One region of the Thalassospira permensis NBRC 106175 genome, then DNA from elsewhere that is predicted to be linked to it. Evidence: predicted binding sites of a transcription regulator. Region 1 holds the regulator's gene; the other holds the start of a gene.
The links. Region 1 encodes HrcA, which represses chaperone genes, less so after heat shock. Its sites were predicted from a motif close to GTTAGCACTCNCCNNNGGNGAGTGCTAAC; they were not measured.

Region 1 (15,642 bases):
ATATCCGGCGCCGCCTGTTACCAGTATTTTTTCCATAGCTTCCGTTCTGTTCAATATCCAGCCAATGATTTGGTCGTATTAGAAATACAGATTAGGTGAATTCTGTCTGGCAGATCATTTTTTAAGCATTTTGCCTTTCAGCGACGCCGTATGTGGATTGATCAGTTCGCGGATCCAGTTGGCGGTGGCGATGACGGCCGGGTCTTTTTCACGGGCCGGGCGGATCAGCAGGCGATACCACCAGTGCGATACGAAATCGGGGAAATTAAGCAATACCAGTTCCCCGCGTTCCACAAAGTTGCGGGCGATCACATCGGTGCTGGCAACAATGCCTTGTCCAGCACGGGCTGCTTCGAGTGCCCAGATATGATGGCTGAAGGTCCAGCAATCATCGAGTGAAAAGGTGGCGCGATCAAACCAATTGGCAATCTGCGAAAATTGTTCGCTGTCGCTGTCGATCAGCAGGATATCGCGCGATCCAAGTGAACTGACATCGATATTGCAGGGATCAAGTCCGCGTTTTTTCAGCCATTCAGGCGCAGCAAAGGCATTGTAAATTTCGGGAGTCAGAAGTTCGGTGATCCAGCCATCAAGCCCCGGCAAATCTTTTGGTGCGATCTGAAGGGCGATGTCGATTTCAAGTGGATCAAGATCATCATCAAATTCGATCTTGCGAAACTGAACGGGAATATCGGCAGGCATACGGGCCTGCAGGTCACCAAGCTCGTTTAACAGAACGGTCAAGGCAGGGGTTGCCAATGCGCCTATACGGATCGCCTTGCCCTTGTCGGGCCCGACTTCGCCGGTGATATCGGCAATGCCATCAAGGGCTTCTGTCAGGCGCGGGAGCAGACGGGTTGCCGATTTGGTCAGACTGAGCCCGCGTCCCTTGCGAACAAACAGGACAACGCCAAGACATTCTTCAAGCTGACGCAATTGATGGCTGATCGCACTTTGGGTGACATGCAATTCTTCCGCCGCCGCCTTCACACTTTGATGGCGGGCGGTGGCTTCAAAAGCGACAAGCGCGCGTAAGGGGGGCAGTTTGCGGCGCATAGAACATTTCCGTGGGACAGGGTTTTTAGAGTTTATTCCTGTGTAACAGGCCTGAATGTGGTTTGGGGCAAAAAATTCTCATCAATGGCTGAAAACTCCTCATTCGCATTTTTCAATTTTTGCGGGCACACTGCCGAATGAAAAGGGTTTCCGGCTGATCGATAGATAGTCTCCTTGCGCCACCCCGCAGCAGTCTCCCCGCTGTCGGAAACCCACTTTAATTCCAGAGATCAGGATCAGGTGATGACCGGGACGCTTTTGCGCCTCAGCGGCAATTTTCGCGGCGTTTTGTGGATGACGGCGGCGATGGCATCGGGCGTTTTTGTCGATGTCTGTGCCAAGCTGGTATCCCATGATGTGCCGACGGCACAAATTCTCGCGATGCGTGCAGTGACGACGGTGGCTGTGTTCGTGATCATCCTGATGTTTATTGGCACCAGGTCGATCCGGACCAAGCGACCTTATGCGCATCTGGCGCGCGGCGTTCTTTGGTACGGATCGTTGTTTTTTGTGTTCTTTGCCCTTCGCCAGATGAGTATTGCCGAGGTAAATGCCTATCTGTTCATTGAGGCCTTGCTGACCGTGATGCTTGCCGTTGTGATTCTTGGCGAGCAGTTGACGGCACGTAAAGTAATCGCAACCCTTCTTGGACTTGTTGGCGTTTGGGTGATGTGCGTTCCCAAAATGGACGGATTTGGCGTTCCATTGGGGGTTGCCGCAGCCCTGATCGGGGCGTTCTGTTTTTCCGCGCAAACGCTTTATGCCAAGGTTCTGACCCGGACCGAGACGAATTTCTCCATGCTGTTCTGGCCCCAGATTGTCGCCATCGTGATCTGGGTGCCGGTTGCCGTCATCATGTGGCAACCGGCGGCCTTGTCTGACTGGCTTTATTCTGCGGGTGCAGGTTTCTTTGCCATGCTGACCAACTACATGGTTCTGCGGGCTGTTCGGGTTGCGGATGCCAGTGTCATTTCGCCCGCAGCCTATACGGCCTTGCCGTTTTCTGTAGCAATGGATCTGATCTTCTTTGACATGCTTCCGGTGCCGGTGATTTTTGTCGGGGCGGCGATTGTCGTGCTAGCGGTTGCCTTGCTGGATTACAGAGGCGGGGCAAAACCGGTTTCGGTTGTGCCCGCCGAAGATGATGAAAGTGATGGAAATCGCAAGGCCGCAACGGCGAAAGTTTAGCCTTTCTTCGGAAAACCTGTTTATCCGTTATGAACTGTCGTCGTGTTGCTTGCGGGAATCATCGGGTGTTTCGGCCCGTTCATGCATTCCATAATCACGCATGACATGGGCGACCCGCAGACGATAATCGTCGAAAATCCGGTTACGGCCTTTGTGCTGTGCAATGCGGTGTTCACTGACATTGCGCCATGCCATGACGGCTTCTTCATCGCGCCAGAACGAAAGAGACAGAACCTTGCCCGGCTCGTTAAGGCTTTCGAACCGTTCGATGGAAATGAAACCGTCGATTGTTTCAAGTACCGGCCGGAGGTCTTTTGCGATCGAGAAATATTCGTTACGATGTTGCGGGTTAGGCAGGACTTCGAAAATGACGGCAATCATGGCTTGACCAGCTCCGCATGCGGGGTAGAGGCGATTTTGAAAAACTGGCGTTCTTCGCGCAGGATGAATTTTTCACGTTGGGCGAACTGATAGTTTTCACGCCCCAGTGGGTCTTGTGACAGGCGGGCGCGATAGGCTTCATATGCTGCCAGATCCGGCAAATGATAAACTGCGTAAGCGGTCGATATTGTTCCTTCATGGGGCGCGAAATAGCCGACCAGATCAGCACCGCATCGTGGAATTGCTTCGCCCCAGTTACGCGCATATTCCACAAAAGCATTCTTCTTATAAGGGTCGATTTCATAGCGGATGAAACACGTGATCATTGGCTTTATATCCTTATTGGGAGACCATTTTATGATTTAGGAAAGGGTGACTGTCGCCAGAATGTGCGCGGCAGATTGATCATTGCGACGCCGACAAGCGTGCAGAGGATTCCAGCAAGAACCGGGGAACTTATGCTTTCACCAAGCAAAAGAGCGCCCAGCAAGACGCCGATCCCGGCACGCAGATAGCTTTGACTGGCAACACCCATTGAGCCAAGCGTGCGTAACAGCCTGAAATAGATCAGCAAAGCGATTGCCGTGCAAAAGACCGACAGGGCAAGCGTTGCAAGAATGGCGGACGTTGAAGGTGTCAAGGTCCAGGGTCGATCCAGCACCAGACTGGCCGGGATCAGAAAGGTGCTGGCCCAGATCATGGTTGCGGCGGCGGTAACGGTTGCGGGCAGGGCGTTGAAGCGCTTGCCATAGATTGCTGCTCCGGCATAGAGGATCGCTCCGGCCAGAACGGCAAGCTGCCCGCCAACATGCTGCCCTAGGCCGATAATCACACCGGGGCCGACAATCAGAACCACACCAGCAACGCCAAGGCACGCACCGACAAGACGAAACCGGTCAACCCGTTCATGCCGTGTCAGAAGGGCCGTGAACAGGAACACAAAAACCGGTGACGTCGAATTCAGCACACTGGCAAGGCCGCTTTCGACATGTTGCTGTCCCCAAGCAAGAATTGTCCATGCGCCGAGGCTGTTGAAAACCGACTGGATCAGCAATGTGCCGATAACCTTGCCATCGCGCGGAAAACGTTCGCTACGGCAGCACATGACGACTAGAAGAAACAGCGATGCGATGCCAACCCTGATCGCAATCAGCGTAACCGGTGGGATGTCGGTTAGGGCGATTCTGATAAACAGATAAGACGATCCCCAAAGCAGGGCGAGCAAAGTCAGCAAACCGATTTCAAGGGGTAGCGATATTTTGGACGATGTCATTCGGATCTCCGGGGCAGGGGCAATTCTGAACAAATAACCGATTGCTGGCGACCAATGCTTCGATTAATATCGAACTATGAAAGAAGGACCCGATATTGCCCGCGTGGCTGCATTGCTTGGCGATCCGGCACGCGCGAACATGTTGACCGCCCTGATGAGTGGCCGAGCCCTGACCGCGGCCGAACTTGCACAGGAGGCCGGTGTGACGCCGCAAACGGCGAGTTCACATCTGGCAAAGCTGGAGGCTGGTCAGATCGTTATCCCGCGAAAGCAGGGGCGGCATCGTTATTTTACGCTTTCGGGCCCCGATATTGTCGAGGCATTGGAAGTCCTGATGGGGATTGCCAGCCGGGTCGGACATAATCGGGTCCGAACCGGGCCGAAGGACCCGGCATTGCGCAAGGCACGTGTTTGCTATGATCATTTGGCCGGAGAAATGGGGGTTGCCCTGTTTTCGGGGCTTGAGGCCCGCAAACTGATTTCGACAGATCATAATGGCGTGGCTTTGACAGATGCCGGTGCAGATTTCGCCGAGGCGTTCGGGATTAATCTGAATGAACTGCGCACCAGCCGCAGGCCGCTTTGCCGGGAATGCCTGGATTGGAGCGCCCGACAATCTCATTTGGCAGGGTCGTTTGGTGCTGCGTTACTGGACCGGTTTTATGATCTGGGCTGGGCACACCGAAGTAAGGAGTCGCGTGTGGTGATTTTCAGCCCCGAAGGCGAACGCAACTTCAAGGCGCTGTGCGATAGTTAATAGTTGTCAGACTTGATCCATCAATAGGCTGTCGATCAGTGCCGGAACCAATTTAGTCGCCAGGCCATATGAACTGTGATCAAACAAGGACGCCCCGGAACCAGGTTCCAGGTTGATCTCGACCGTTTCTGCACCAGCTTCTTCACTGGCGATTTGGACGAACCCGGCAGCCGGATAAACGTTCCCTGATGTGCCGATGGAAATGAATAGGCCACATTTGGAAAGAGCAGCATAAATGCGTTCCATTTCAAACGGCATTTCCCCGAACCAGACAACGTGTGGGCGTAGGCCCCCGGTTTTGGTGCAGGAGGTACAGGGAGTGTCTCGTCCCAGTGGGGCAGACCAGACCGTCAGAAGCCCGCAATGATTGCAGCTGATTTTCAGCAATTCGCCATGCATATGGATAAGGTTTTTTGATCCGGCGCGGTAATGGAGATCGTCGATATTTTGGGTTACCAGCAGAACGTCGCTTGGCCATCTGGTTTCGAGCCGGGCAAGGGCAAGATGCGCCTTGTTTGGCTGTATCGCAGGGTCAAGCAGCCCTGCGCGTCTGTCATTGTAAAAGTGATGTACGAGATCGGGATTGTTGATGAATGCCTCAGGCGTTGCGACTTCGGAAATGTCATATTTTGCCCAGATACCATCTGGGTCGCGGAAGGTATGCAGGCCGCTTTCCTTCGAAATACCGGCCCCGGTCAAGATAACAATCGTTGCGGCTTCATCGCGCAGAATATTGATAATGTCAGGACGAAGCGGCATGGCGTGTTCCGATGTCATTGTTGCAACCAAGCCAGATTAGACCCGAAATGGACAAAATAAAACGGCCCGCCGTGAAAATGGCAGGGCCGTTTAAATATTTGATCTTTCAAAACCGGTTTGCGGATTCCCGACCAGAAATCAGCCAGCGCTATCAGGCAGAGGTGTCAACGTTGCTGCCAGGTTCGTCGTTTTTTGCGGCCTCCTGACCGGCGGGGTTTTTGGTGACCCCAACCATTGCCGGGCGCAAAAGGCGACCTTTGAGCACGTAACCGGCCTGCATTACTTGGGCGACATGGCCGTCTGGATAAGCAGGATTTGGCATTTCAAACACGGCTTGATGATGATTGGGGTCAAGTTTTTCCCCAAGCGGTTCAAGCTTTTCAACGCCGTTCTTTTCCAGTGCCTTAAGAAGCGTCTGTTCGGTCATTTCAACGCCTTCAACCAGCTTTTTCATCGTCGGGTCGGCATTGGACGTGTCGCCAGCAGCCTCAAGGGCGCGACGGAGGTTGTCACCTACATCAAGCAGTTCGCGGGCAAATTTGGTAATCGCATAGTTCCCGGCGTCCTCGACGTCTTTCTTCGCGCGACGGCGCGTGTTTTCCACCTCGGCGGCGGCGCGCAATAGGCGGTCTTTCAACTCAGCAACTTCTGCTTCAAGTGCTGCAACCGGATCTGTGGTGGCTTCGCCACCTTCGGCTTCGGTTGCTTCTGAGACGACATCCTCTGCGGCAGTTTCTTCTGCCGACGCGGCATCATGCAGATCGTCCTGGTTGTTCTTTGCGGTTTCCGACATGGCTAACCTGTACCTTCAATTTGTGTGGCCTGACACGCAGCGCCAACGTTTATCCAATCAGTCGCCCGACCAGCTTGGCGGTGTAATCGACCAGCGGAATGATCCGGGCATAATTGATCCGGGTCGGCCCGACAACCCCGATTGCGCCCACAATGCTGCCTTCGGCATTCTGATAGGGCGAAATCACCATCGAAAGCCCCGATCCGCCGAACAATTTGTTCTCGGACCCGATGAAAATCTGCACACCTTGGGCAATCGTGGTGACATCAAGCAATTCAATCATCTGATCGCGTGCTTCGAGCACGTTGAACAGCCTTCTTACGGTTTCGAGCTGTTCGATCGTGTCGATATTTTCAAGCAATTGCGACTGGCCCTTTACGATCAGGGACGAACCCTTGACCCCGCCGGCCCATGTCGCAAGTCCGGCATCAATCAGTCCAGCCGACAATTCGTCGAGTTCCTGTTTGATGCGGTCGCGTTCCAAACTCATCAATTGCCGGGCGTCATCAAGTGTCTTTCCGGCCAACCGGGTATTTAGATAGTTCGATGCTTCTGTCAATGCCGAGGTCGGCAAATCGGGCGGAACATCAAGGATACGGTTTTCAACATTACCGGTCTGCGAAACCAGAACCGCAAGGACCTTGCCCGGCGAAAGCGCAACAAATTCAATCTGTTTTAAACGGATTCCATCGGTTTTCGGTGCAACCACAAGCCCTGCACAGCGTGACAGCCCCGAAAGCATACTTGTGGCCTCGCCCAGCATCTGATCAAGGGAATATCCGGCCTGCTCGCAATTTTTGGTCAATTGATCGCGCTCGGCATTTGGCAGATCACCGACTTCCATCAGGGCATTGACGAAAAGACGCAGGCCTTTCTCGCTTGGCAATCGACCGGCCGAAACATGGGGAGCAACCAGAAGCCCCATTTCCTCAAGATCGGACATGACATTGCGGATGGTCGCCGCCGAGAGGTTTTCTGACATGCGGCGTGCGATGGATCGAGATCCGATCGGTTCGCCGGTTTCGACATAAGCATCTACGATCTGGCGAAAGACTTCGCGGGATCGTGCGTTCATGTCGCCCAGCAATGTGTCGTCAAACAGCGCCATGTCAAACCTGTCAAAACCAAATGTGTAGCGTGGAATTTAGTAAGGTGTCGGGCAGGCGTCAATGAAGCTGGCAGATTGGTGATAGCTGGTGGACGGGAAAACGATGGTATCAATCAGGAAGTTAGTCTTGCCAAATCTTTGAATTCGTCGCGAATCGAGTGCCATTTATGGTTTTTGCGCGTGGATCTGAGGCATGGTGTTGCTGGGATTTTGCCGTTATTTTCGGGGAAACTGCTGGACCTTTGATACGATGCTCAGTAGCTTTGGCCGCAATTTCAGCCATCGTTGATCAGCCATGCAGGTTGATCCGACCCAGAACAAAGAGGTTCAGACCCCATGCGTCCATCCGGCCGTAATTTCGATCAGCTTCGCGACGTTTCCATTGAGACAGGTGTTTCCAAATATGCAGAGGGCTCCTGCCTGATTAAATTTGGCGATACCCATGTGATTTGTACCGCGACGGTCGAGGACAAGGTGCCAGGCTGGATGCGTAATTCCGGCAAGGGTTGGATCACTGCAGAATATGGCATGCTGCCGCGTGCAACCGACAGCCGCATGCAGCGCGAAGCCGCACGCGGTGGCCAGTCGGGTCGGACCCAGGAAATTCAGCGCCTGATAGGGCGTTCGATCCGTGCGGTCGCTGACCTTAAGGGCATGGGTGAAATGCAGATGCGCCTTGATTGCGATGTTATCCAGGCTGATGGCGGAACACGCACCGCATCAATCACGGGTGCCTATGTTGCGGCCCATTTGGCGTTTCAGGGCGTACGCCGTCTTGGCCTGATCAAGGAAATCCCGTTGAATCAGCCGGTTGCCGCAATTTCGTGCGGTATTTATCAGGGTGAAGCGGTTCTTGATCTTGATTATGCCGAAGACAGCAATGCGGGTGCGGATGCGAACTTTGTTCTGGCGGGCAGTGGCGGCATTGTTGAGGTTCAGGCGACTGCGGAAGATGTGCCGTTTGATCGTTCTGCTTATGACAAGATGTTTGAACTGGCGGAAAAAGGCTGCAAGGAACTGTTTGCCAAACAGCGAGCAGCGATTGGCATCTAAGAATTTATTCGGGCGAGCCTGGATATGGTTCGCCCGATATTGTTTTTGCGGTTTTCAGCCGTCTTCGTCTTAACGACCCGAATATCTCTAGGCAGCATCATGGCCCGTCGCTTTACGGAAAAAAAACTCGTTATCGCCAGCCACAACAAAGGCAAGATCAAGGAGATTGCCGAACTGCTTGATCCGTTCGGGATCGAAGTGGTTTCAGCAGGCGATTTGAATCTTCCCGAACCCGAAGAAACCGAAAACAGTTTTATTGGCAATGCTCAACTGAAGTCGTTGGCGGCAGCAAAGGCCGCCAATCTGCCAGCCCTGTCTGATGATAGCGGCATGGCGGTTTCCGCCCTTGATGGGGCGCCGGGTATTTATTCAGCGCGTTGGGCCGGGCCGGACAAGGATTTTGATATGGCGATGGAAAAGGTCCAGAACGGGATCGGGAGCCATCCTGACCGTCGGGCGGCCTTTATCTGCGCCTTGTCTCTGGCTTGGCCAGACGGTCATGTGGAGAATTTTGAAGGTCGTGTTGAAGGTGAAATCGTTTGGCCCAAACGTGGCCGTCACGGTTTCGGCTATGATCCGATTTTCCAGCCAAAAGGTTATGAGCAGACCTTTGGGGAAATGGACCCGGCACAGAAACATGCAATGAGCCATCGCGCGGATGCGTTTCGCCAGCTGGTCAAGGCTTGCTTCGTGTAAGGATTTTAGGCGGCTAACTGCCTGCATCGAACCTATGCACGCATCGCTGATGTAACTATCGGTGGTGCGTGTTACTTTATCCGTCTTTCCCGCAGTCGAAGATCGAGAACCGCGTGTCCCTAGCAACCGCAGAAGCTGTCCCGTTTGGCATCTATATCCATTGGCCGTTTTGCCTGTCGAAATGTCCCTATTGCGACTTCAATAGTCATGTTGCTGACAAGGTTGATCATGCGCGCTGGAGGTCGGCATTGCGTGCGGAACTTGCCGCAGGTGCTGCGCGTCATCCCGGCCGCACGGTCGGATCGGTATTCTTTGGTGGTGGGACACCGTCGCTAATGGATCCGGAAACCGCAGGGGCCCTGATCGCCGATATCAAAACCTTCTGGCCGGTAACCGATGACATCGAAATCACGCTTGAAGCCAATCCGGGTACGGTTGAAATCAACCGGTTTTCGGCCTTTGCTACCAATGGCATCAACCGGGTCTCAATTGGTATTCAGGCGCTCAATGACCGCGATCTTAAATTTCTGGGGCGGGTGCACAATGCGGCTGAAGCCATGCGTGCTCTTGATGTTGCGGCGAATGTGTTTGACCGGTTTTCGTTCGATCTGATTTATGCCCGGCCCGAACATGATCCGAAAGCCTGGCGTCAGGAGCTGCGCGAAGCACTTGAGATCGCGCGCGGTCATATTTCGCTTTATCAGTTGACGATCGAACCGGGAACGCAGTTCCATACCTTGCATCAGCGCGGTGATCTCGTTGTACCCGATGAAGATCTTGCGACCGATCTTTATGAAATCACCCAGGAAGAAACCAAAGCCGCCGGTTATAGTTGCTACGAGGTTTCGAACCATGCCCGACCCGGGCAGGAAAGCCGCCATAACCTCGTATACTGGCGCTATGGCGATTATCTTGGCATTGGTCCGGGGGCACATGGCCGCGAAGCCGTGATTCAGCCAGATGGCAGCACGAAACCAATGGCGGTGCGCCGTCATCGTGCGCCGGAAATCTGGCTTGACCGTGTGGAAAAGCAGGGACATGGCACGCAGGAAGAAACCGCTTTGGTTGCGGATGAACGCCTTATTGAAATGGTGATGATGGGGCTGCGCCTGAATGAACCGATTCCGGTGGGACGCTTCGAGCGGATTATTGGCAAAGCCCCGCGCGAGGCATTGGATTCAGAACGGCTTGAAACCCTGATTGCGTCGGGCGATCTGATTTGCGATCAGGCAGGATTGAGCACGACCGATCAGGGGCGGAACCGTTTGAACGGGGTTCTCAGATACTTGTTCGACCATTCGGCGTGATCGCGGATGAGTGGGAAAATCAAGATTTTCCTTATGTCTTGCGACGGTGGGCGATTTTCAAAGACGCGTTTTGCAAAACCCTCAAAAAGGTTGTTGACACTGAAGTTTGGCAGCGTATATTGCGCCCCGTTCCGGCGGGTTCCGCCGGGTAAATACCACAAGCCCCTATGCCCAGGTGGCGGAATTGGTAGACGCGCTGGCTTCAGGTGCCAGTGGCCGCAAGGTCGTGGAAGTTCGAGTCTTCTCCTGGGCACCATACCCCAGCACATCGTCAATGTGCTGGGGTATTGTCGTTTTAGGACCTTTAAAGCCCTAGATACACATGACTTTTGCGTCGCGGCGCATCAAGCACTGTGTTAAGACGACGAAGTATCTGCATAGTTGAGAGTTGTGATGATTTCCTCTCCTTGTGATGGCATGATGCCTGATGTCAGTTTTGTACTGCCGGTGTTCAACAAGGAAAATGCTTTGCCGCATTTTTTTGAGACATTGCTTGCGCAACAGGGTGGATTTTCGTGCGAGGTGATATTTGTCGATGATGCGTCAACCGATGGCTCGCGTGCTGTTTTGGAGGGTTTTGCAAAGCAGTACGATTTTGTTTGCGTCATTGCCAATGATGACAATGCCGGTCCCGCGATCCGGCTAAATCAGGGCGCGGAACGCGCGCGTGGCAAATATCTTGCGTTATTTGATTGTGACGAGCTTCTGGCGCCCGATGCGGTTTCCTGCATGCTCCGGCTTGCCGAAGAATACGATGCTGACATGGTGCATGGCCGCGGACGAAAGACTGACGCAATAATTGCCCGGGCAAACATCGACATGATTGGCAACAATATTGATGCCAAGATATTTGATGATGCCTTGGAGCGGATTTTAGGCCGTGGCATGGTTAGAATGACTTGGCTGGTTGAGAGGAAGTTGTTTGAAAAATCAGGGGGATGCGACCCTGACATCTTCATTCAGGACGAGTCTTTGCCTTTGAGATTGTCATACCATGGTCGTCGGGTCGTTGATGCCGACATGGTTGTGACACTTGTTCCGGACGCAGGTAGTCACCTCTCGGCAAATAAAATGCAGCAACATCATGATCGTTTTTTTGCCTATGCAAACTTTTTACGCGCCCATCCCGAGCTGGGCTTGGCGAAGCGTCGCAAAGTGTTTGGCAAATGTATTTCTGCTGCACGTAAAGCCAAGCGTGATGGTGCGCCGTTCAATTGGCTTGATCTTCAGCTTCAATATCTGGCAAACAAACTTTCTATTGGCCCTGCTGATTCAACGAGTTTGAACCGCTTCGTGCCTGTTTTTGAACAAATTTCCGGCATCAGGAGGCCGATCAAACCGTGATTTCCGCCCAGTCTTCCAGTGTGTTTGATCGCCGTATGCATATTGCTGCGACATTCCTCCTTTGCACGATCCCAGCCTTCCTGTTGTTTGCGCGTGGCGTTTCTGATGGTGCTTTGGTTTTAATCGGACTGTTGTTTCTCGTGCGTAGTGCCGTGTACCGGGATTGGTATTGGGTGCGAGAAGTAGATATCGCGATCCTTTTGATGATCTGGCTGATCCTGAATTTACTGGTTTCACCCTTTGCCGAATTTACTGGCAAAAGTTTCGGGCGATCAGCGAGCTGGATACGGTTTGTGATTTTCTATGCGGCAGTAACGCGTTGGATTCTCGCTGATGAGAAAGCTGTTCGATGGGTTTGCAAGGCTTTTATGATAACGGCTGCTGTAGCGGTTGCTGACGCGTTTTATCAGTTCTTTGTCGGTTATTCCCTGTTGGGGGGGCAGCTGATGACCGGTCGGCTTACGGGTCCGCTAGATCGACCGAATATCGGAATATACCTTGCTAAGACTGGCTTTGCGACGATCACATTGGCTTGCGCCTTATGCATTTCGACTTCAAAACAAAATATCTTTCGTATCAGCTTGGCGACTTTCCCCTTTTTGCTTGCAATTATTTTTCTGAGCGGTGAACGCACTGCAAGTGTGCTGACCCTTTTGGCGGTTGGTTCCGGTTTGATTGGCTTGTTTTTTGTTGGTGGAAAAAGCCGCCATGCTGCAGCGGCAATCGCTGCTCTTGTTGTGGGTGGAATCGGCGCACTTCTTATATTGAGTGATCGCATTCTTGCACGGGTTATGGCGCTCGGGAATGTTGTCAGTGACTATAGCAATTCGATCTATGGTGAGCTGACATCACTTGGTTGGCGCTTGTTTGCGGAACATCCTATTACCGGGACCGGTATGGGAAACTTTGGTCTCGTTTGTCCGAGTTACGAAGCACAAGGCTTGATTAGCGAATGTCATCCCCATCCGCATAACTTCTATGTAGAATGGTTGTCGGATACTGGATTACTGGGCACTTTGCCTTGGTTGGCTTTTGTTGGAATACTTGTTTGGGCTGGGCTGCGCCATTTCCGGAACGGGGATCGCCAAAGTCTGGTCGCTGGTTTGTATTTCGGTACGCTGGTTCTGTCCTTATTTCCGTTGGCGGCAACACAAAGTGCATTTTCAAATTGGCCTGCGATTGTTGCGTGGAATTCGATTGCTGTTGCCGTTGCTGCGTTGCGCTTGTCTGAAAAACATCAGGTTAAATCTGTGTGATTGATTGGGCTTTTTGCGAAATTTCATTGACGCAAAAAGCTGATCTTGGTGAGTCTTTTGCATCGCGACGTTGGTAATGCTGTGTTAATACAGCGTCAAACCAGCATTCTGGAGAATTGCGATGACCAATTTCCTTCATCATGGAGACTTGCCCGACGGGCTTGATCTTGGCAAAACCGTTGCCATTGACAGTGAAACCATGGGCCTTAATCCGCATCGTGATCGTCTTTGTGTGGTCCAGCTTTCGGCGGGGGATGGCGATGCTCATCTGGTGAAGTTTGACGTGGAAAGCTACGAAGCGCCCAACCTTAAAAAGCTTTTGTCCGATCCGTCGGTTTTGAAGCTGTTTCACTTTGGGCGGTTCGATATTGCTGTGATGGACAAGTATCTTGGTGTGCGGTGTGCACCAGTCTATTGCACCAAGATTGCATCCAAACTCGTGCGCACCTACACCGACCGCCATGGTTTAAAAGACCTTGTAAGGGAGCTGGTTGGAATCAACCTCGACAAGCAACAGCAAAGCTCTGACTGGGGTTCTTCTGATCTGTCAGATGAACAGATCGCATATGCCGCGTCCGATGTGCTGTATCTGCACAAGGCCAAGGAAGAGCTTGATCGTCGTTTGGCGCGCGAAGGAAGAACGGAACTGGCCCAGGCCTGTTTTGAGTTCCTGCCGACACGGGCGACACTTGATCTTGCTGGCTGGGAAGAGACAGACATTTTTGCCCACTGATTTGCCTTTTTGGTGTGTTGAAATTTTTCCTGGTGAGCCTGCATTGTTAATTCTGCGTCAACGGCATTTGGCGTAAGGGAATGATCCCTTCCGACATCATTAACCTGATCGTTGCTTTTGTCGCTTGCCAGTGCAGATGATCCCGCCCATCTTTCCCCGTAGTTAGTTCCGCCGGGAAACGCATAAAGAAACTGATGACAGTGACCCCGAAACCGCAAAACACGCCTGAACCGGCATCGGAGAAAGACCTTGAAGTCGCCCGCCGGGTTCTGGCAATTGAAGCCGATGCACTCAGTGATCTTGCAAAATCCTTAAACGGCGATTTTTGCAAGGCAATCGATCTGATCGAGAGCCTTGCGGGCCGCCTTGTCGTAACCGGCATGGGTAAAAGTGGTCATATTGCCAAAAAGATCGCAGCAACTTTTGCTTCGACAGGAACGCCATCCTTCTTTGTGCATCCGGCTGAAGCCAGCCATGGCGATTTGGGGATGATCGGCAAGAATGATGCCGTCTTGGCCCTGTCGAATTCAGGCGAAACACCAGAACTGTCAGATATCATCGCGTATACGCGCCGCTTTAACGTGCCGTTGATCGGTATGACCCGGCGTCCGGAAAGTTCGCTGGCAGCTCAATGTGATTATCCGCTGATTCTGCCCAATAGCCCGGAAGCCTGCCCGAACAGGCAGGCACCGACGACGTCGACGACAGCGATGCTGGCTTTTGCCGATGCGCTTGCTGTGACTTTGATGGAGCGTCGTGGTTTCAGCGCCGATGATTTCCGCACATTCCACCCTGGTGGCAAACTGGGGCAGCGATTGCTGCGTGTTAGTGACGTTATGCATGACGTTGCGGATATTCCACTTATTGGGGAAAATGCGCTGATGTCCGAGGCATTGGTCATCATGACTGGCAAGTCATTTGGCTGTGTCGGTGTGCTCGACGATACAGGCGTGATGAGCGGTATCGTAACGGATGGTGATCTACGCAGGCATATGGCAGACAATCTGGTGGCAATGCGGGTCGGTGATGTGATGACACCCAATCCCAAGGCGACCAAATCCGATGTTCTGGCTGTCGAGGCACTTGCGATTATGAATGATCGCAGCATCACGGCCTTGTTTGTCGTTGATGATGCAGGCAAGCCGGTTGGCCTTGTGCATATTCATGACCTTCTGCGTTTGGGGGTTGCGTAATCCATGAGCGAAGAACGGAAGGCCGAGATCGAGAGGGCCGCGCGTAATGCGCGCATGAACGATCGTCTTCCGTCCGGGCGGCGGGACGTGCGAATCAATCCGTTTCGCCGTTCGATCGTTAACATGCTGAAACTTGTGCTGCCGTTGATTGCGGCATCGCTTGTTGCTCTTGTTGTGCTGTGGCCACAAATCGAGAAGGTTCAGGAAAGCGGTTTTCGTCTTGGCTTTTCGACCACACCCGATGATTTGATGGAAAATGTTACCATGAGCAATCCGCGCTTTTTTGGCGTGGATGGGAATAAGCAACCCTTCACCGTCACAGCCAACGACGCGGTTGAGCAACCGGAAAGCGGCGAGCGGCTGGCACATGTGCATCTTGATGCACCGCAGGCTGATATAACGCTTGAAGATGGTTCGTGGATTGCACTTACGGCGGATGAAGGTTTTTATACCCAGTCCGATGAATTGCTTGATCTGGTCGGGACCGTGAATATGTATCACGATCAGGGGTTTGAAATTCATACCGAGCAGGCCGAGATCGCATTGAATAGCGGCAGTGCCAAAGGCAATGAACCTGTCGATGGACAGGGACCGTTCGGGACGATCAAATCTGACACCGGGTTTGAGCTTGAGGACAAGGGTGCCGTGATCCGCTTTTTGGGGAATGCTCGTCTGGTGATTTTCGATAGTGCTTTGAAAGGTAAATCATGATCGCAGTTGCGCGTTTTGCGGTGCGCCGTTTTTT
Region 2 (15,642 bases), on a different contig from region 1:
TTTTGCCCCTTTCCATACTTGCTTTCTTCTCGCCCAATCGCGGCAATCGCACCATCCTGTGTGGTTTTCTTGTTCTGGCGGCATATACGTTTCATGCTCCACCGGCACAGGCCGACTACACCAGTGGTTACAAGGCCTATCAGGCGGGGAATTATGAAATGGCCCGCGCACAGTGGCGCGTTGCCGCACAGGAAGACGATCCACGTGCGCAATATGCGCTTGGCCTGCTTTACTATCGCGGTCTTGCCGGACCACAGGACTACCGACAGGCGGCAGATTGGTTTGCCCTTGCAGCACGCTCTAATCATGCAAATGCAATCTATTACCTTGGGCTGATGTATTTCAATGGCTGGGGGCTGCGCTATGACCAGTTCCGCGCCACAGAATTCTTTAAACGCGCTCTTCATGCCAACGGGAACAATACCGATGCCGCCTTTCTGATTGGCGAACAGTATTTTCACGGGCGTGGAGCGGAACAAAACTATGTTGAAGCCGCCCATTATTACAGGATCGCCGCCGAAAAAGGCATGCATGCCGCCCAATTCATGCTCGGCGCGATGCTGGAACGCGGCTGGGGTATAGAACAGGATTATGCTGATGCCTATTACTGGCTGCGCCGTTCAGCCCTTGGCCCACGCCCCCTGCCTCCCGGTGTCGAACTTGAAATGGATCCGGCAACGGCAATTACCAATCTTGAACCAAAGCTGCGCCTTGAAGAAATCAGACGTGTTGACAAACGGCTACAGGAATTGGCTATTCCCTGAACCAGAACACAAAAGGCCACCCGAAGGCGGCCTTTTGCATGATATTCGTTCCTCAAACGGGATCAGGAAAATGCTTCGTCCCAAGTACCGCGCGTTGCGGCTTTTGAATATTCCGTCGCGCGGTTTTCAAAGAAGTTGGTGTGCTCGACCGCATTCAGCATCGCATCCATCCATGGCAACGGGTTCTGTTCAATCCCGTATTGCTCCTCAAGACCAAGCTGGCTAAGGCGGCGATCAGCGATATAGCGGATGTATTTCTTTATATCTTCCGCTGTCAGGCCCTGCACCGCACCGGCTTCGAAGGACAGATCGATAAACGCATCTTCGTGACTGACGATGGTTTTGCAGGCCTCGATCAGGTCGCTGCGCATTTCGTCATCCCAGATTTCCGGGTTCTCTTTGCAGAATGTCCTAAACAGGCGGATGATGCTTTCGCAATGCAGGCTTTCATCGCGCACAGACCATGTGACGATCTGCCCCATGCCCTTCATCTTGTTAAAGCGAGGGAAATTCATCAGCATCGCAAATGAGGCAAACAGCTGCAAACCTTCGGTAAAGGCACCAAACACCGCAAGCGTCTTGGCGATGTTCCGCTTGCCCTGTGTGGTTAAACGCAGGTCGCCATGCTCGTCGGTATACTCGTCTTCCGGACCAATGCCCCAGATTTGCATATAGTCGTATTTGTCCTTCATTTCCTTGTACTGGAAGAAGGCCTCATACTCGGCTTCGGGCATGCCAATGGTATCAAGAAGGTGCGAATAGGCGGCTACATGGATGGTTTCCATGTTGGAAAATGCCGCCAGCATCATCTGGACTTCGGTTGGTTTGAATACGCGCGTATAATGGCGCATATAGCAGTTATTGACCTCGATATCCGACTGAGTGAAAAAGCGGAAAATCTGCGTGAGCAGGTTGCGCTCGGCATCGGAAATCGTGTGGTTCCAATCCTTGACGTCATCGGCCAGCGGCACTTCTTCCGGCAGCCAGTGAATTTGCTGCTGGGTCAACCACGCCTCATAGGCCCAAGGATAACGGAACGGCTTGTAGACCGGGTTTTCCGTCAGAAGATCAATTACTTTATCGTCAGACATATCGTCACTTCTCGCAAAATTTCTGTGTACTCAAGCCGCCTTACTGGCAGGCGAGACATTCATCATAGTCAGGTTCGCTGGCTGCCTGTGCGGCGGCGGCCGCAACCAGTGCCGGGATTTCAAACGAGCTTTCCGGACTTGGCATATCGTGATCATTCGACTTCGCACGCCCCGGAATGTTCGCAACCACCTCGGCCCGCTGGATCGATTTCGACCGGCAGTAATAAAGGCTTTTGACCCCCTTTTTCCATGCCTGGAAATGGATCTGATGCAGGTCACGTTTATGAACATTCGACGCCAGGAAGATGTTCAGTGACTGTGCCTGATCAATCATCGGCGTGCGATCACCGGCAAGTTCGATCAGCCAGCGCTGATCCAGCTCGAACGCAGTCTTGAAAATGTCCTTTTCCAGATCAGACAGGAAATCAAGATGCTGAACCGATCCTTCATGCACCGTGATGGATGTCCAGACATCCTCAGTATTCCGGCCTTTTTCTTCCAGAACCTCGGCAAGATACTTGTTACGCACGTTAAACGAGCCCGAAAGCGTCTTGTGGGTGTAGGAGTTCGCCGCCATCGGCTCGATTCCCGGCGAAGCACCGCCGCAAATGATCGAAATCGATGCGGTCGGCGCAATCGCGGTTTTGTTCGAGAAACGGGTTTTGATGCCGTATTCGGCCGCATCCGGGCACGAACCGCGTTCTTCCGCCAACTTCTCGGACGCAGCATCGGCATGCTTTTTCAAGTGATCAAAAATCTGCTTGTTCCAGACTTTGCTCATCACCCCTTCAAGCGGCACTTTCTGCGCCTGAAGGAAGGAATGGAAGCCCATCACTCCAAGACCAACCGAACGTTCACGCATCGCGGAATATTTCGCACGCGCCATGGTATCGGGCGCATGATCGATAAAGTCCTGAAGCACGTTATCAAGGAAACGCAGAATATCTTCGATGAACTGCGTGTCATCCTTCCAGGTCAGATAATGTTCAAGGTTCAGCGACGACAGGCAGCAAACAGCAGTACGATCCCCGCCCAGATGATCCTTGCCGGTCGGCAACGTGATTTCCGAACACAGGTTCGACGTCTTGACACTAAGCCCGGCCAGCTTGTGGTGTTCCGGCACCGCACGGTTCACGGTGTCGATGAACAGCATATAGGGCTCGCCTGTTTCAACGCGCGATGTCAGCAAACGTATCCACAATGAACGCGCGCTGATTTTGCGGACAACATGCCCGTCTTTTGGGGATGTCAGCGCCCATTCTTCATCATTTTCGACCGCACGCATGAAGGCATCCGAAATCGCAACGCCCTGATGCAGGTTCGGCGTCTTGCGGTTCGGGTCACCACCGGTCGGGCGGCGCATCTCGGAAAACTCTTCGATCTCTGGATGGCTGACTGGCATATAAACCGCGGCCGATCCGCGGCGCAACGATCCCTGACTGATCGCCAGTGTCAAGCTGTCCATCACACGGATAAACGGCACCACGCCCGATGTTTTACCGTTCTTGCCGACCTTCTCGCCAATCGAACGCAGATTGCCCCAATACGAACCGATTCCGCCGCCACGTGCCGCAAGCCAGACATTCTCTGTCCAGATATCCACAATACCGCCAAGATTATCGTCTGCCTCGTTCAGGAAGCAGGAAATCGGCAAGCCTCGCGTGGTCCCGCCATTCGACAGGATCGGAGTGGCGGGCATGAACCAGAGCTTGGAAATATAATCATAAAGACGCTGCGCATGCGCTTCGTTGTCACCATAGTAGCTGGCAACGCGCGCAAACAGATCCTGATAGCTTTCGCCCGGCATCAGATAACGGTCATTCAAAACCGCCTTGCCAAAGTCAGTCAGCAATGCATCGCGCGAACGATCAACAATAACGCGCGCACCTTTTTCGTGCTGCACCACATCCAGCATCTTCATGCTTGTAGTCCCCTTACCTGAACGGTCGCACGTTGGCGGCGATCCGCTTCCTGTTTGTTATCTTCATCAAACGGCGTTTGCCTGATCCGGCCCCGGTTGACGGCCTGCCAGATCATGAAAAATAGCCGTTTCCAATGCCCGTTTGAAAATGGTTATGCCTGCTCAAAGCCGGATTGAAAACACAATATGTAGTGGGAATGAATAAAAAATCGTCAATTGATTGTATCAGTTCCGTTACAATCCCGGATATCCAATGATTCGCGGCAAAGGCATTTTTTACTCCCCCTGCGGTCAAGCAAAAGATCAGCAAAATTTTTGCGAACAGCTTGATCCCAAAGGTTGAGTTTGGGGTGATCAGCATCCTACAAATTCGCAAAACGCCAGTTGCGATTCCCGATTTGAATTGTCCCAAACAAAAAGCGCCCGGACAAACCGGACGCTTTTTACAGATATTCGAAACGTGCTTAGGGCAGTTTATAGGCCACCACGTAATCACCGGCCTTGGTTCCGATGGAACCGTGCCCACCAGCAACGATCAGCACATATTGTGTGCCGTCATCGGTGGTGTAGGTCATCGGCGTTGACTGCCCACCAGCAGGCAGCCGCGCCTCCCAAAGCTGTTTGCCCGTGGTGACGTCATAGGCACGGAAGTAGTTATCAACCGCCGCACCAAGGAACGCCACACCACCCTTGGTGATGATCGGACCACCGATGCCTGGCACACCAAGCTCGAACGGTAATGGCAGGGGTGTCATGTCCTCAACCGTACCGTTTTTATGCTTGTAAACAACCTCGCCAGTGCGAAGGTCCGCCCCCGCGACATAGCCCCATGGCGGAGCCTGGCACGGTACGCCAACTGGTGACAGGAATGGCCCCATATTGACTGCATAAGGCGCGCCTTCATTGCGGTTGATCCCCATCTCGCTGGCTTTTTCCGTACCGCGCGGCGGCACTTCGTCGCGTGGGATCAATTGCGATGTGAAAGCAAGATATGTCGGCATGCCGAACATGATCTGTTTTTCGGGATCAATCGCCACACTGCCCCAATTGAATGTGCCGAAATTACCGGGATAAACCAGCGTCCCTTCCAAAGAAGGCGGGGTGTAACGGCCTTCATATTTCAACTGATGGAACTGAATGCGACATGCCAGCTGATCAAACAGTGTAATGCCCCACATGTCCTTTTCCGTCAGCGGTTCGGGCATGAAGGTCAGGTCCGATACCGGCTGTGTCGGCGCCGTGAAATCCTCCGGGATCGCACCGCCAGGTGCGGGAACTTCCCTAACCGGAATGATCGGTTCGCCCGTTCGGCGATCAAGGACATAGATATCACCCTGCTTGGTCGGTCCGACAAGTGCCGGGACATTTTCACCATCGGATGTGGTGATATCGAGCAACGCGGGCTGGGCCGGAACATCCATATCCCAAAGGTCGTGATGCACCGTCTGGCGCACCCACTGGACCTGTCCGGTTTCAAGGCTAAGCGCAACGATGGATGATGAATAGGTTTCAACCTCTTCACTACGCCCCATACCCAATTGATCGGGCACCTTGTTGCCCAGCGGCACATAGATCATGCCGAGCTCCTCATCTGCGCTCGACACTGACCAGCTATTGGGTGAATTCGCGGTATAGGTCTGACCTTCGGGGATCGGTTCGGTCTGTTCCGGATTGCCAGAATCCCAGTTCCACACCAGCTCACCGCTATTGACGTCATAGGCACGAATGACACCCGACTGGGATTTGGTCGAATAATTGTCATTCACCGCGCCGCCAATAATGATCTTGCCATCAGCAACAACCGGCGGCGAGGTAGAATAATAATATCCGGCCGGGTTGTAGGGCATGCCCTCTTCCAGATGGACGGTTCCCTGATCACCAAAGTCGGCGCAAATCTCGCCGTTATTAGCATCAAGGGCAATCAGTCGCGCATCCGACGTCGGCAGATACACCCGTGCGGCACACGATGCATCTGCTGACATCGCGGTATCCTGATAGAATGTCACCCCTCGGCAGGTTTGGTGCTGCCGGTCGGTATTATCGGGAACTTCCGGATCAAACCGCCATTTTTCCTGCCCGGTTTTGGCATCAATCGCCATTGCCCAGCTATGCGGCGTACACAGATAAAGCGTGTCATTGATCTTAAGGGGGGTCACCTGATAGGTCGTTTCAGGCACGTCTTCGGACCGCCTGACATCGCCGGTCTGAAAAACCCACGCCTGTTCAAGTGTCGCAACATTATCGGTGTTGATCTGATCAAGAGGCGAATAACGTTGCCCGAACGGTGTCCGTCCATATTGATGCCAATCACCTGCCGGAACATCGCCGCCCAGGTCAGGATTGGAAACAACCGGGCTGTCGTTTAACTGGCCCTCGATTGCATGGGGGTTATTCATCATCGAATACACCGCAACAACAATCGCCAGGACAAGGCTGCCCTCCAGCACGAACGAACGTGTTGGTTTGACTTCCGGCACTGGCTGTCCGACCAGAAGCGTCTTGCGATAGGCAGGCATGGCAAGCCAAAGGCCGATCAAGACAATCAAACCACCGCGCGGTCCCAACTGCCACCAGTCAAACCCGACTTCCCAAACGGCCCAGCCAAGGCTTGCGATCATGAAAAGTGCGTAAAACGGTAAAACGACAGGTCGTTTTGCGAATGAAAGAGCCGCGGCAATCAGAAATGCCAATCCGGCAAATGCATAATACCAGCTACCATCCAGCAAAATAAGCCAGACGCCCCCGGCACCAAGTGCCAGTCCGATCAAGGCCAGCAACCCGGATGTCAGAATATTGATCATGAGATTGTCCTCGTTGTGCGTAAAAGCGGGACATAAGACACAGCCTTTGACCACAAAATGGCAGGTTAAAGGCAGTATCGGCATTTGTTCCAGAACGCACAGACAGCAACACCGGTTCCAACCAACATCGGGAAAAATAAAAACCACCGGCTGCCAACAATCCGGTGGTTTGCAAAATGGCCGAGTTCTTTGGAAAATCTCTTAGTGATGGGTCTCGATAATGGTGCCGGATTTAACAACTTCGGTGATCGTTACACCCAGGTTTTCATCCACGACAACGAGTTCCCCACGTGCCACCAACCGGTTATTGACGTAAATATCAACCGGCTCCCCCACTTTGCGATCCAGTTCAAGAACCGCACCGCGGGTCAGGCGCATCAATTGTGCAACCTGAATCTGGCTTTTGCCGATCACGGTCGATACGCGTACCGGCACATCATACGCCGCCCCGATTTCAGATGCAGCGTGACGTTTGGCAAAAGGATCGTCGTCGTTTTTAGCCATGGTAACCAGATCACCCGGATAAAATGGAAGAATCGCGAAACTCTATTCTAGAGGTTAGCTTTGAAAAAAGTGTTAGCAAGCTTATTCGCAAAATTTACGGTAGTTTTCTGTATAATAATCGCCTACATGAAGAAACCTTCAACGATCGCGTCACCAGCGCCAAACAGAAATACAGGACTTTTCATGAGCTACGATCGCCAATGGGTGGCTGATGCCATCAACATCATCGAAGCCGACTTCAACCGGTCTGCAGACACCCATCTGATCCGTCTTGATCTGCCGTCACTTGATGGCATCGGGCTTTACCTCAAGGATGAATCGACCCATCCGTCCGGCAGCCTGAAGCATCGCCTGGCGCGCTCATTGTTCCTGTATGGCCTTTGCAATGGCTGGATATCCAAAGACACCCCGATCATCGAGGCATCAAGCGGCTCCACCGCCGTGTCCGAAGCCTATTTTGCCCGCCTTCTGGGGCTTCGATTTATTGCGGTGATGCCCAAATCAACATCGCAACAGAAAATCGATCAGATCGCCTTTTATGGCGGCGAAAGCCATCTGGTCGAACACAGCGGCCAGATTTATGCCGAATCCCAACGTCTGGCGCGGGAACTGGGCGGCCATTACATGGACCAGTTCACCTATGCCGAACGCGCAACCGACTGGCGGGGCAACAACAATATCGCCGAAAGCATCTTTGACCAGCTCAAACGCGAACCCCACCCTGTTCCGCGCTGGATTGTTGTTGGTGCCGGTACGGGTGGAACATCTTCTACCATCGGTCGCTATATCCGTTACGGACAGATCCTTGGCATGGGATGCGAACTTTGCGTCGCCGATCCGGAAAACTCGGTTTTCTATGACGCTTATGAAACCGGCAAATGTGACATCACCGGGCAAAAGGCATCACGTGTCGAAGGCATCGGCCGCCCGCGCGTTGAACCAAGTTTTAACCCCAACGTCGTCGATCACATGATCCGCGTACCGGATGCCGGAAGCTTCGCCGCCCTGCAATATCTGGAAAAACATATGGGCCGTCGCTGCGGCGGGTCGACCGGCACCAACCTGATCGCCACCCTGTCACTGATCAGTCAGATGAAAAAGGCTGGCGAAAGCGGATCGGTTGTTACCCTTCTGTGTGATGGCGGTGACCGCTATCGCGACACCTATTATAACCCGGACTGGATCGCCAGACAGGGTATCGACCTTGCACCTTGGCATGCCGCCCTCGAAGCCTTCGATAAAACCGGTGTGTTTGAAATGCCAATGGATTGTTGCACGGCTCACTGACCATCGCCATGCGACCGCAGACAAAAAAGACGGGCGGATTTCTCCGCCCGTTCAGGTGCTTCATCAAGGTTGAGGCAAAACTTACCCGGAAATCGCAATCTTGCGCGGCTCCGGCTTCACTTCCGCTACTTTAGGGAGAGTGAGCGTCAGGACACCGTTCTTGAACGATGCCGCAATCTTGTCTGCATCGACGGTATCGGGCAGACGGAATGAACGTTTGAAGCTGCCATAGGTGCGTTCGACAACGCGAACACTATCATTGCTTTCACGGGTTGATTTCTTTTCACCTGTAATCGTCAGGACACCTTCAAGCACCGAGACATCAACATCGCCCTGTTCAACACCCGGAAGTTCGGCGGAAAGTTCGATATTGTCATCGGTCTCATGAACATCGATACGCGGGGTCAAAAGCTTTTGCGGCGCTTCATTGCCACTTGTATCGGCTGAATTCACAAGCCCGTCACGTCCAAAGATTGACCCGATCATACGATCAAAATCACGTCCGAAAACACCAAACGGATCACCATATGCCGGACGCGAAGCCAGACGACGAGCAGTACCATTTACAGTCTGAAGACCAGTCATAATTACCCTCCTAAACAGACAGGTAGTTCTTGCGCCACAGGTCCAGACATGCTGCAACCCTGACGCGTACAAGGCCACCATGGCCCTTCGATTCAACAAATAGATCAGGGTCATTTTTCCGCAAGTAGGTGCACGCATTTTTTTGAAAATTTTTTCGCTCCTTATCTCGCCCTCATCGGTGTCCTTATCTGACCGACCATTCCACAAGACGGAAAAGCCTAGGATCCCTATGGCGCGAACTGCAATTTCCAACTAGCTTCATGTCATTGTCGGCAGTCCCCCTGCCCCCACTGATACAGGACACCTCCATGAGCCACCTTTTTACGCCGCTCTGCCTTGGCAAGCTTGAACTGGAAAACCGCATTGTCATCGCGCCGATGTGCCAATATTCCGCCGATAACGGTAAAGCCACGGCATGGCACGACATGCATCTTGGCAATCTTGCCCAATCCGGTGCCGGCCTTCTGATAATCGAGGCATCTGCGATTGAACCCGAAGGCCGCATTACCTATGGCGATCTTGGACTATGGGACGATGAAACCGAAACAGCCCTTGGCAAGACCCTCGCCGCTGTGCGCAGCCATTCCGACATGCCAATTGCCATCCAGCTTGCCCATGCCGGGCGTAAGGCATCCTGCGAAAAGCCTTGGGATGGTGGTGGCGCCATTGCACCGGATCATGAAAATGGCTGGCAGGTTGTTGCCCCGTCCGCTGTTCCGTTCCGTGCAGGCGACCCGGAACCAGAGGCACTCAACACCTCACGCATCCGCGAAATCATTCAGGGCTTTGCCGATGCGGCCAAGCGCGCGGATCGACTTGGTCTTGATGCCATCGAAATTCACGGGGCACACGGGTACCTGCTCCATCAATTCCTCTCACCACATTCCAACAAACGCGATGACGACTATGGTGGATCGCTTGAAAATCGTATGCGGATCGTGATCGAGGTTTATGATGCAGTTCGCGCAGCTTTCGATCCAGCCAAACCGGTCGGCATTCGGATTTCGGCTTCTGATTGGGTCGAAGGCGGCTGGGATATTGATCAAAGCGTCGAACTGGCCCGTGTCCTGAAGGAACGCGGTTGCGATTTTATCCATGTGTCATCTGGCGGTCTTCACATCGATCAGAAAATCCCCGTTGGCCCGAACTATCAGGTCCCCTTTGCAGATCGCATCAAATCGGAAACCGGCATCACCACCATCGCGGTTGGCCTGATTACCGAAGCAGAACAGGCAGAGGCCATTGTCTTCACCGGTCAGGCCGATGCCATTGCGCTGGCGCGTGGCATTCTTTATGACCCGCGCTGGCCGTGGCATGCGGCAGCAAGCCTTGGTGCCGAGGTCAAGGCGGCCAATCAGTATCTGCGCTGTCAGCCACGCACACTTAAAAAGCTGTTCGGTTAATCTGAAAAATCCCCGCAACTCATCTGATTGCGGGGATTTTTATCGCAATCGATACAAAAACAAAAAGGGCCTCGCAAATGCGAGACCCTTTCCGTAGCAAGAAGGTCGGTTGGTGGTAAGGCTTAGAAGCCCATACCGCCCATGCCGCCCATACCACCCATGCCGCCCATGTCAGGCGCGCCACCGGAGGATTTATCTTCCGGCTTTTCAGCGATCATGCATTCGGTGGTGATCAGCAGACCTGCGACCGATGCTGCGTCCTGCAGGGCAGTACGAACAACTTTGGCCGGGTCGATGATGCCGGCTTTGACCAGGTTGGTGTATTCACCTTTCTGGGCGTCGAAGCCGAATTCAACATCGTCCTGCTCAAGCAGCTTGCCAGCGACAACTGCGCCATCAACACCTGCGTTCTGAGCGATCTGACGGACCGGAGCCTGCAGCGCGCGACGAACGATGTCGACACCGATGGTCTGGTCATGGTTTACACCTTCAAGACCGTCAAGAGCGCGGGTCGCGTACAGCAGAGCCGTACCGCCACCAGCAACGATACCTTCTTCAACAGCAGCGCGAGTTGCGTGCAGGGCATCGTCAACGCGGTCTTTGCGTTCTTTCACTTCGATTTCCGAAGCGCCACCGATTTTGATCACGGCAACACCGCCAGCGAGTTTCGCAAGACGTTCCTGCAGTTTCTCGCGGTCATAATCCGAAGTGGTTTCTTCGATCTGTGCACGGATCTGGCCAACGCGAGCTTCGATCTGGGCTTTCTCACCGGCACCATCAACGATGGTGGTTTCTTCTTTGGTGATGGTGATCGATTTCGCGGTACCGAGCATATCGAGCGTAACGCTCTCAAGCTTGATGCCAAGATCTTCTGAGACAACCTGACCACCGGTAAGGATGGCAATGTCTTCGAGCATTGCTTTGCGACGATCGCCGAAGCCCGGTGCTTTGACAGCAGCGATTTTCAGACCGCCGCGCAGCTTGTTGACGACGAGGGTCGCAAGAGCTTCGCCTTCGACGTCTTCAGCAATGATAAGAAGCGGCTTGCCCGACTGAACGGCAGCTTCCAGAAGCGGCAGCAGCGGCTGCAGCGAGGAAACTTTTTTGTCGAACAGAAGAACATACGGGTTGTCGAGTTCGGCAACCATCTTTTCCGGATTGGTTACGAAGTACGGCGACAGGTAACCACGATCAAACTGCATGCCTTCGACAACGTCGAGTTCGGTGTGCAGGCCCTTGGCTTCCTCGACGGTGATAACACCTTCGTTGCCAACTTTTTCCATGGCTTCAGCGATCATGTCGCCGACTTCACGGTCACCGTTGGCCGAAATGTTACCAACCTGTGCGATTTCGTCCTTGCCCGACACTTTACGTGCGCGGCTCTGGATGGCTTCAATTACTTTGGTCGTCGCAAGATCGATACCGCGTTTCAGGTCCATCGGGTTCATGCCTGCAGCAACAGACTTGTTGCCTTCACGAACGATTGCCTGTGCCAGAACGGTTGCGGTGGTGGTGCCGTCACCAGCCAGATCGGCGGTTTTGGAAGCCACTTCACGTAGCATCTGTGCGCCCATGTTTTCGAACTTGTCAGAAAGTTCGATTTCCTTGGCCACCGAAACACCGTCCTTGGTCACACGCGGTGCGCCAAAGGATTTTTCGATGACAACGTTACGGCCTTTCGGGCCGAGCGTCACTTTAACGGCATCAGCAAGGATGTCGACACCGCGCAGCATTTTGGCGCGGGCGTCGGTGGAGAATTTTACTTCTTTAGCAGCCATAGTATTCTTTCCTCTCTATGAGACGGATGAACGTGGATTTAAGTCACCAAAAGGCTGACTTATTCCATGATGCCCATAATGTCGGACTCTTTCATGATCAGCAGCTCTTCGCCATCGACCTTGACTTCGGTGCCCGACCATTTGCCGAACAGAACCTTGTCACCTGCCTTGACGTCAAGCGCGACAAGCGAGCCATCTTCTTTGCGAACACCGGAACCAACAGCGATGATCTCGCCTTCCTGCGGTTTTTCTTTCGCGGTATCCGGGATAATGATGCCACCGGCTGTCTTGGTGTCGGATTCGACACGACGGACCAGCACACGATCATGTAACGGACGGAACTTCATGTTAGACAACTCCGTGTTTAAGCTAAGGCTCGTTTTAAATTAAAACTAACCGGGATGAGCCCGTATTAGCACTCACCCCCGGCGAGTGCTAACAGCATGTATTGAAGCCATCGGAATTTGTCAACAGAAGAGAACAAAAGGACGCAAAAATGTCATGATTTTGGGGATTTTCTCGCACTTGCGAGAATGAAAACGGCGCGCTTCGCCCATGCGCCGCGCCACGATCATTTTCTGATGCCAGACCTATCACGCGACACTTCACATGACAAAGGGCAATATTGTGACACGATTTCCGAAACCCTTCATTCGCCAGCTTAAACTCATTGGCGGACTTTGATTTAACCAAATCCCCAATGCATCTTTATAAGTTATGCTAAGTAGGATATTCGTCTTGCAGGTCATTAGCCCGACTGGACCACTTGGGTCCCAAATGGTGATTTTATGAAGATCGAATCTCTGGAAATTCCCGAAGTCAAACTGCTCTTCCCGAGAAAATTCGAAGACGAGCGGGGATTCTTCTCCGAAACCTATAATCAGGAGGAGTTTTCAAAGGCCGGAATTACGCAGGATTTCGTTCAGGATAACCATTCCTTTTCCAAAAGCCCCGGTGTTTTGCGCGGCCTGCATTTCCAGCGCGAACCGTATGCCCAAGACAAACTCGTTCGGGTTCTGCGCGGTCGAATCCTAGACGTTGCCGTCGACATTCGTCCCAATTCGCCAACACTTGGCAAATCGGTTATTGCCGAAATCAACGCCGATGACTGGAACCAGATTTTTGTTCCGCGCGGATTTGCTCATGGTTTTCTGACGCTCGCCCCCGACACAGAAGTCGTCTACAAGGTCAGCAGGCCTTACACCCCCTCAGCCGAGCATGCCATTCTATGGAACGATCCCGATCTTGGTATCAACTGGCCGATGGATGAAAGCCAGCTGATACTGTCAGCCAAAGATACCAATGCGATGTCGTTCAAAAAGTATCTCGAAACAGTTAGATACGAAAACTGAACTGTCGTCTACATCCGATGCAGGCTGCGCAAAACGGATATTAGATAGTCGCGATACGAGCTGGCACCAAAGGCATCAATCAGCTTTTCAAATTGCCCCTCATCAATCAGACCTGTGCGTAATGCTATTTCTTCGGGGCAAGCAATTTTAAGGCTTTGCCGCTTTTCTACTGTTTCAACAAAGTTTGCGGCATCAAGCATCGCACCATGGGTTCCAGTATCAAGCCAGGCATATCCGCGCCCCATCTTTTCTACATGCAACTGCCCACGTTCCAGATACGCATTGTTGACATCGGTAATTTCAAGCTCACCACGCGCCGATGGTTTTATGGATCTTGCGATTTCAACGACCTGCGCGTCATAGAAATACATCCCGGTCACAGCATAATTCGATTTCGGCTCTTTCGGCTTTTCTTCAATTCCCTTTGCCATTCCCTTGTTATCGAATTCGACGACACCGTAACGTTCAGGGTCCTGCACATAATAGGCAAAAACCGTTGCGCCGGTGGTCTGCTTCATCGCGTTGACCAGAAGCTCGGTCAGGCCATGCCCGAAAAATATGTTATCCCCCAGAACCAGACAGCACGGGTCATCGCCGATAAATGCAGCCCCGACCCGAAACGCATCGGCAAGACCGCGGGGCTCTTCCTGAACGGCATATTCGATCTGAAGCCCCCACCTCTGACCATCACCCAACAGCTCACGAAATAACGGTAAATCGCGCGGCGTACTGATCAAAAGGATTTCCCTGATCCCGGCCAACATCAATGTCGTCAGCGGGTAATAGACCATTGGCTTGTCGTAAACCGGCAACAGCTGCTTTGACACAACCATTGTCGACGGATGCAACCGCGATCCGGTTCCGCCCGCAAGAATGATGCCTTTACGCATTTTCTATCTGCCCGCCTCAAGGTTGTTCAAACATGTCGGAAGGCTTTCCGAAATATCGGGCAGCCCATAACCGAAAGTATCGGTAAATTTCTGTGTCGACATTATGGAATAGGCTGGACGCCTGGCAATCGTTGGAAAGGCATCCGAGTTTACCGGATCAATCCTGCAATTTTTTCCAGTCCAATTTGCCCCAAACTGCGCAATCGCAGCATCCTGAATACGTTTGGCGAAATCAAACCATGTCGTCTGATTATCGGACACAAGATGATAGGTCCCAAATACGTAAAAATTCGGATCAAGTATCACCGGTAATAATCGCAAGGTCGCATTCGCCAGATCAATTGCCGATGTCGGACATCCATGCTGATCATTCACAATCGTCAGAACATCACGTTGCGTCATCAATCCCAGCATCGTTTTGACGAAATTCTTGCCAAACGGGCTGTAAACCCAGGCTGTGCGCAAAATAAGGTGGCGCTTAGCCGCAGCCCTCACCGCGCATTCGCCTGCCAGTTTGCTGGCACCGTAAACGCCAAGTGGCGCGGCCGGATCATCTTCGCAGTATGGGCGCTGTGACGCGCCATCAAAAACATAATCGGTTGAAAAATGGATCAGCGGAATATCAAGATCGTCGGCAGCACGGGCCATCATATCAGCGGCATCGCAATTGACCCGATAGGCGCTATCACGATCATTTTCAGCAAGATCAACAGCCGTATAAGCAGCCGCATTGATGATCACCTGCGGATCATTGTTGCGAATCACGGCGGCAATAGACGACAGATCGGATAAATCGCACTTGCTTCGGTCCAAGAGTGTCAAACGGACTTGAGGGAAAGTCGCGTCACATAGCGCCAGACTTCGTCCCAATTGGCCGTTTGCGCCAAAGACAAGTGCATTAATCATCACTATTTCACCGTTCCGAGGCGCTCACCTGCATATTTATCTTTCAGGATCGGCTCCCACCACGCCCGATTTGCCAGATACCATTTCACTGTCTGTTCCAGACCGCTTTCAAAGCTGTGTTTTGGTTCCCAGCCAAGCTCGTCGCGTATCTTCGATGGATCAATCGCATACCGCCAGTCATGCCCCGGGCGGTCGGTCACGAACCGAACCTGCGCCTCAAAGTCACCTGTCACTGCATCGGGCTGAAACCGCGACACAACATCAAAGATGCTGCGCACGACATCAATATTTGCAACTTCGTTGCAACCACCGACATTGTATTTCTCGCCAATTCGGCCCTTTGTCAGAATGGTAAAAAGC

Region 2: the regulator HrcA is predicted to act here: its motif matches at 12,546-12,574, upstream of groES (co-chaperone GroES).

What each region holds. Positions count from the first base shown of each region.
Region 1 covers NZ_AUNC01000012.1:65,955-81,596, reverse strand. The annotation lists gene galE (UDP-glucose 4-epimerase GalE) at 1-36, opposite strand, end outside; gene SMB34_RS07515 (LysR family transcriptional regulator) at 115-1,056, opposite strand; gene SMB34_RS07510 (DMT family transporter) at 1,300-2,244, shown strand; gene SMB34_RS07505 (antibiotic biosynthesis monooxygenase family protein) at 2,272-2,625, opposite strand; gene SMB34_RS07500 (NIPSNAP family protein) at 2,622-2,951, opposite strand; gene SMB34_RS07495 (DMT family transporter) at 2,981-3,898, opposite strand; gene SMB34_RS07490 (ArsR/SmtB family transcription factor) at 4,002-4,655, shown strand; gene SMB34_RS07485 (NAD-dependent deacylase) at 4,662-5,414, opposite strand; gene grpE (nucleotide exchange factor GrpE) at 5,566-6,207, opposite strand; gene hrcA (heat-inducible transcriptional repressor HrcA) at 6,257-7,315, opposite strand; gene SMB34_RS21515 (hypothetical protein) at 7,352-7,480, opposite strand; gene rph (ribonuclease PH) at 7,652-8,368, shown strand; gene rdgB (RdgB/HAM1 family non-canonical purine NTP pyrophosphatase) at 8,468-9,064, shown strand; gene hemW (radical SAM family heme chaperone HemW) at 9,178-10,371, shown strand; tRNA gene SMB34_RS07455 (tRNA-Leu) at 10,541-10,627, shown strand; gene SMB34_RS07450 (glycosyltransferase family 2 protein) at 10,765-11,715, shown strand; gene SMB34_RS07445 (O-antigen ligase family protein) at 11,712-12,971, shown strand; gene SMB34_RS07440 (ribonuclease D) at 13,093-13,704, shown strand; gene SMB34_RS07435 (KpsF/GutQ family sugar-phosphate isomerase) at 13,899-14,897, shown strand; gene lptC (LPS export ABC transporter periplasmic protein LptC) at 14,901-15,608, shown strand; gene SMB34_RS07425 (LptA/OstA family protein) at 15,605-15,642, shown strand, end outside.
Region 2 covers NZ_AUNC01000019.1:4,999-20,640, reverse strand. The annotation lists gene SMB34_RS10915 (tetratricopeptide repeat protein) at 3-764, shown strand; gene SMB34_RS10910 (ribonucleotide-diphosphate reductase subunit beta) at 827-1,855, opposite strand; gene SMB34_RS10905 (ribonucleoside-diphosphate reductase subunit alpha) at 1,896-3,770, opposite strand; gene SMB34_RS10895 (glucose/quinate/shikimate family membrane-bound PQQ-dependent dehydrogenase) at 4,241-6,577, opposite strand; gene fliN (flagellar motor switch protein FliN) at 6,779-7,081, opposite strand; gene SMB34_RS10885 (PLP-dependent cysteine synthase family protein) at 7,265-8,368, shown strand; gene SMB34_RS10880 (Hsp20/alpha crystallin family protein) at 8,450-8,953, opposite strand; gene SMB34_RS10875 (NADH:flavin oxidoreductase/NADH oxidase) at 9,262-10,356, shown strand; gene groL (chaperonin GroEL) at 10,479-12,134, opposite strand; gene groES (co-chaperone GroES) at 12,194-12,481, opposite strand; gene rfbC (dTDP-4-dehydrorhamnose 3,5-epimerase) at 12,923-13,486, shown strand; gene rfbA (glucose-1-phosphate thymidylyltransferase RfbA) at 13,495-14,376, opposite strand; gene rfbD (dTDP-4-dehydrorhamnose reductase) at 14,380-15,282, opposite strand; gene rfbB (dTDP-glucose 4,6-dehydratase) at 15,285-15,642, opposite strand, start outside.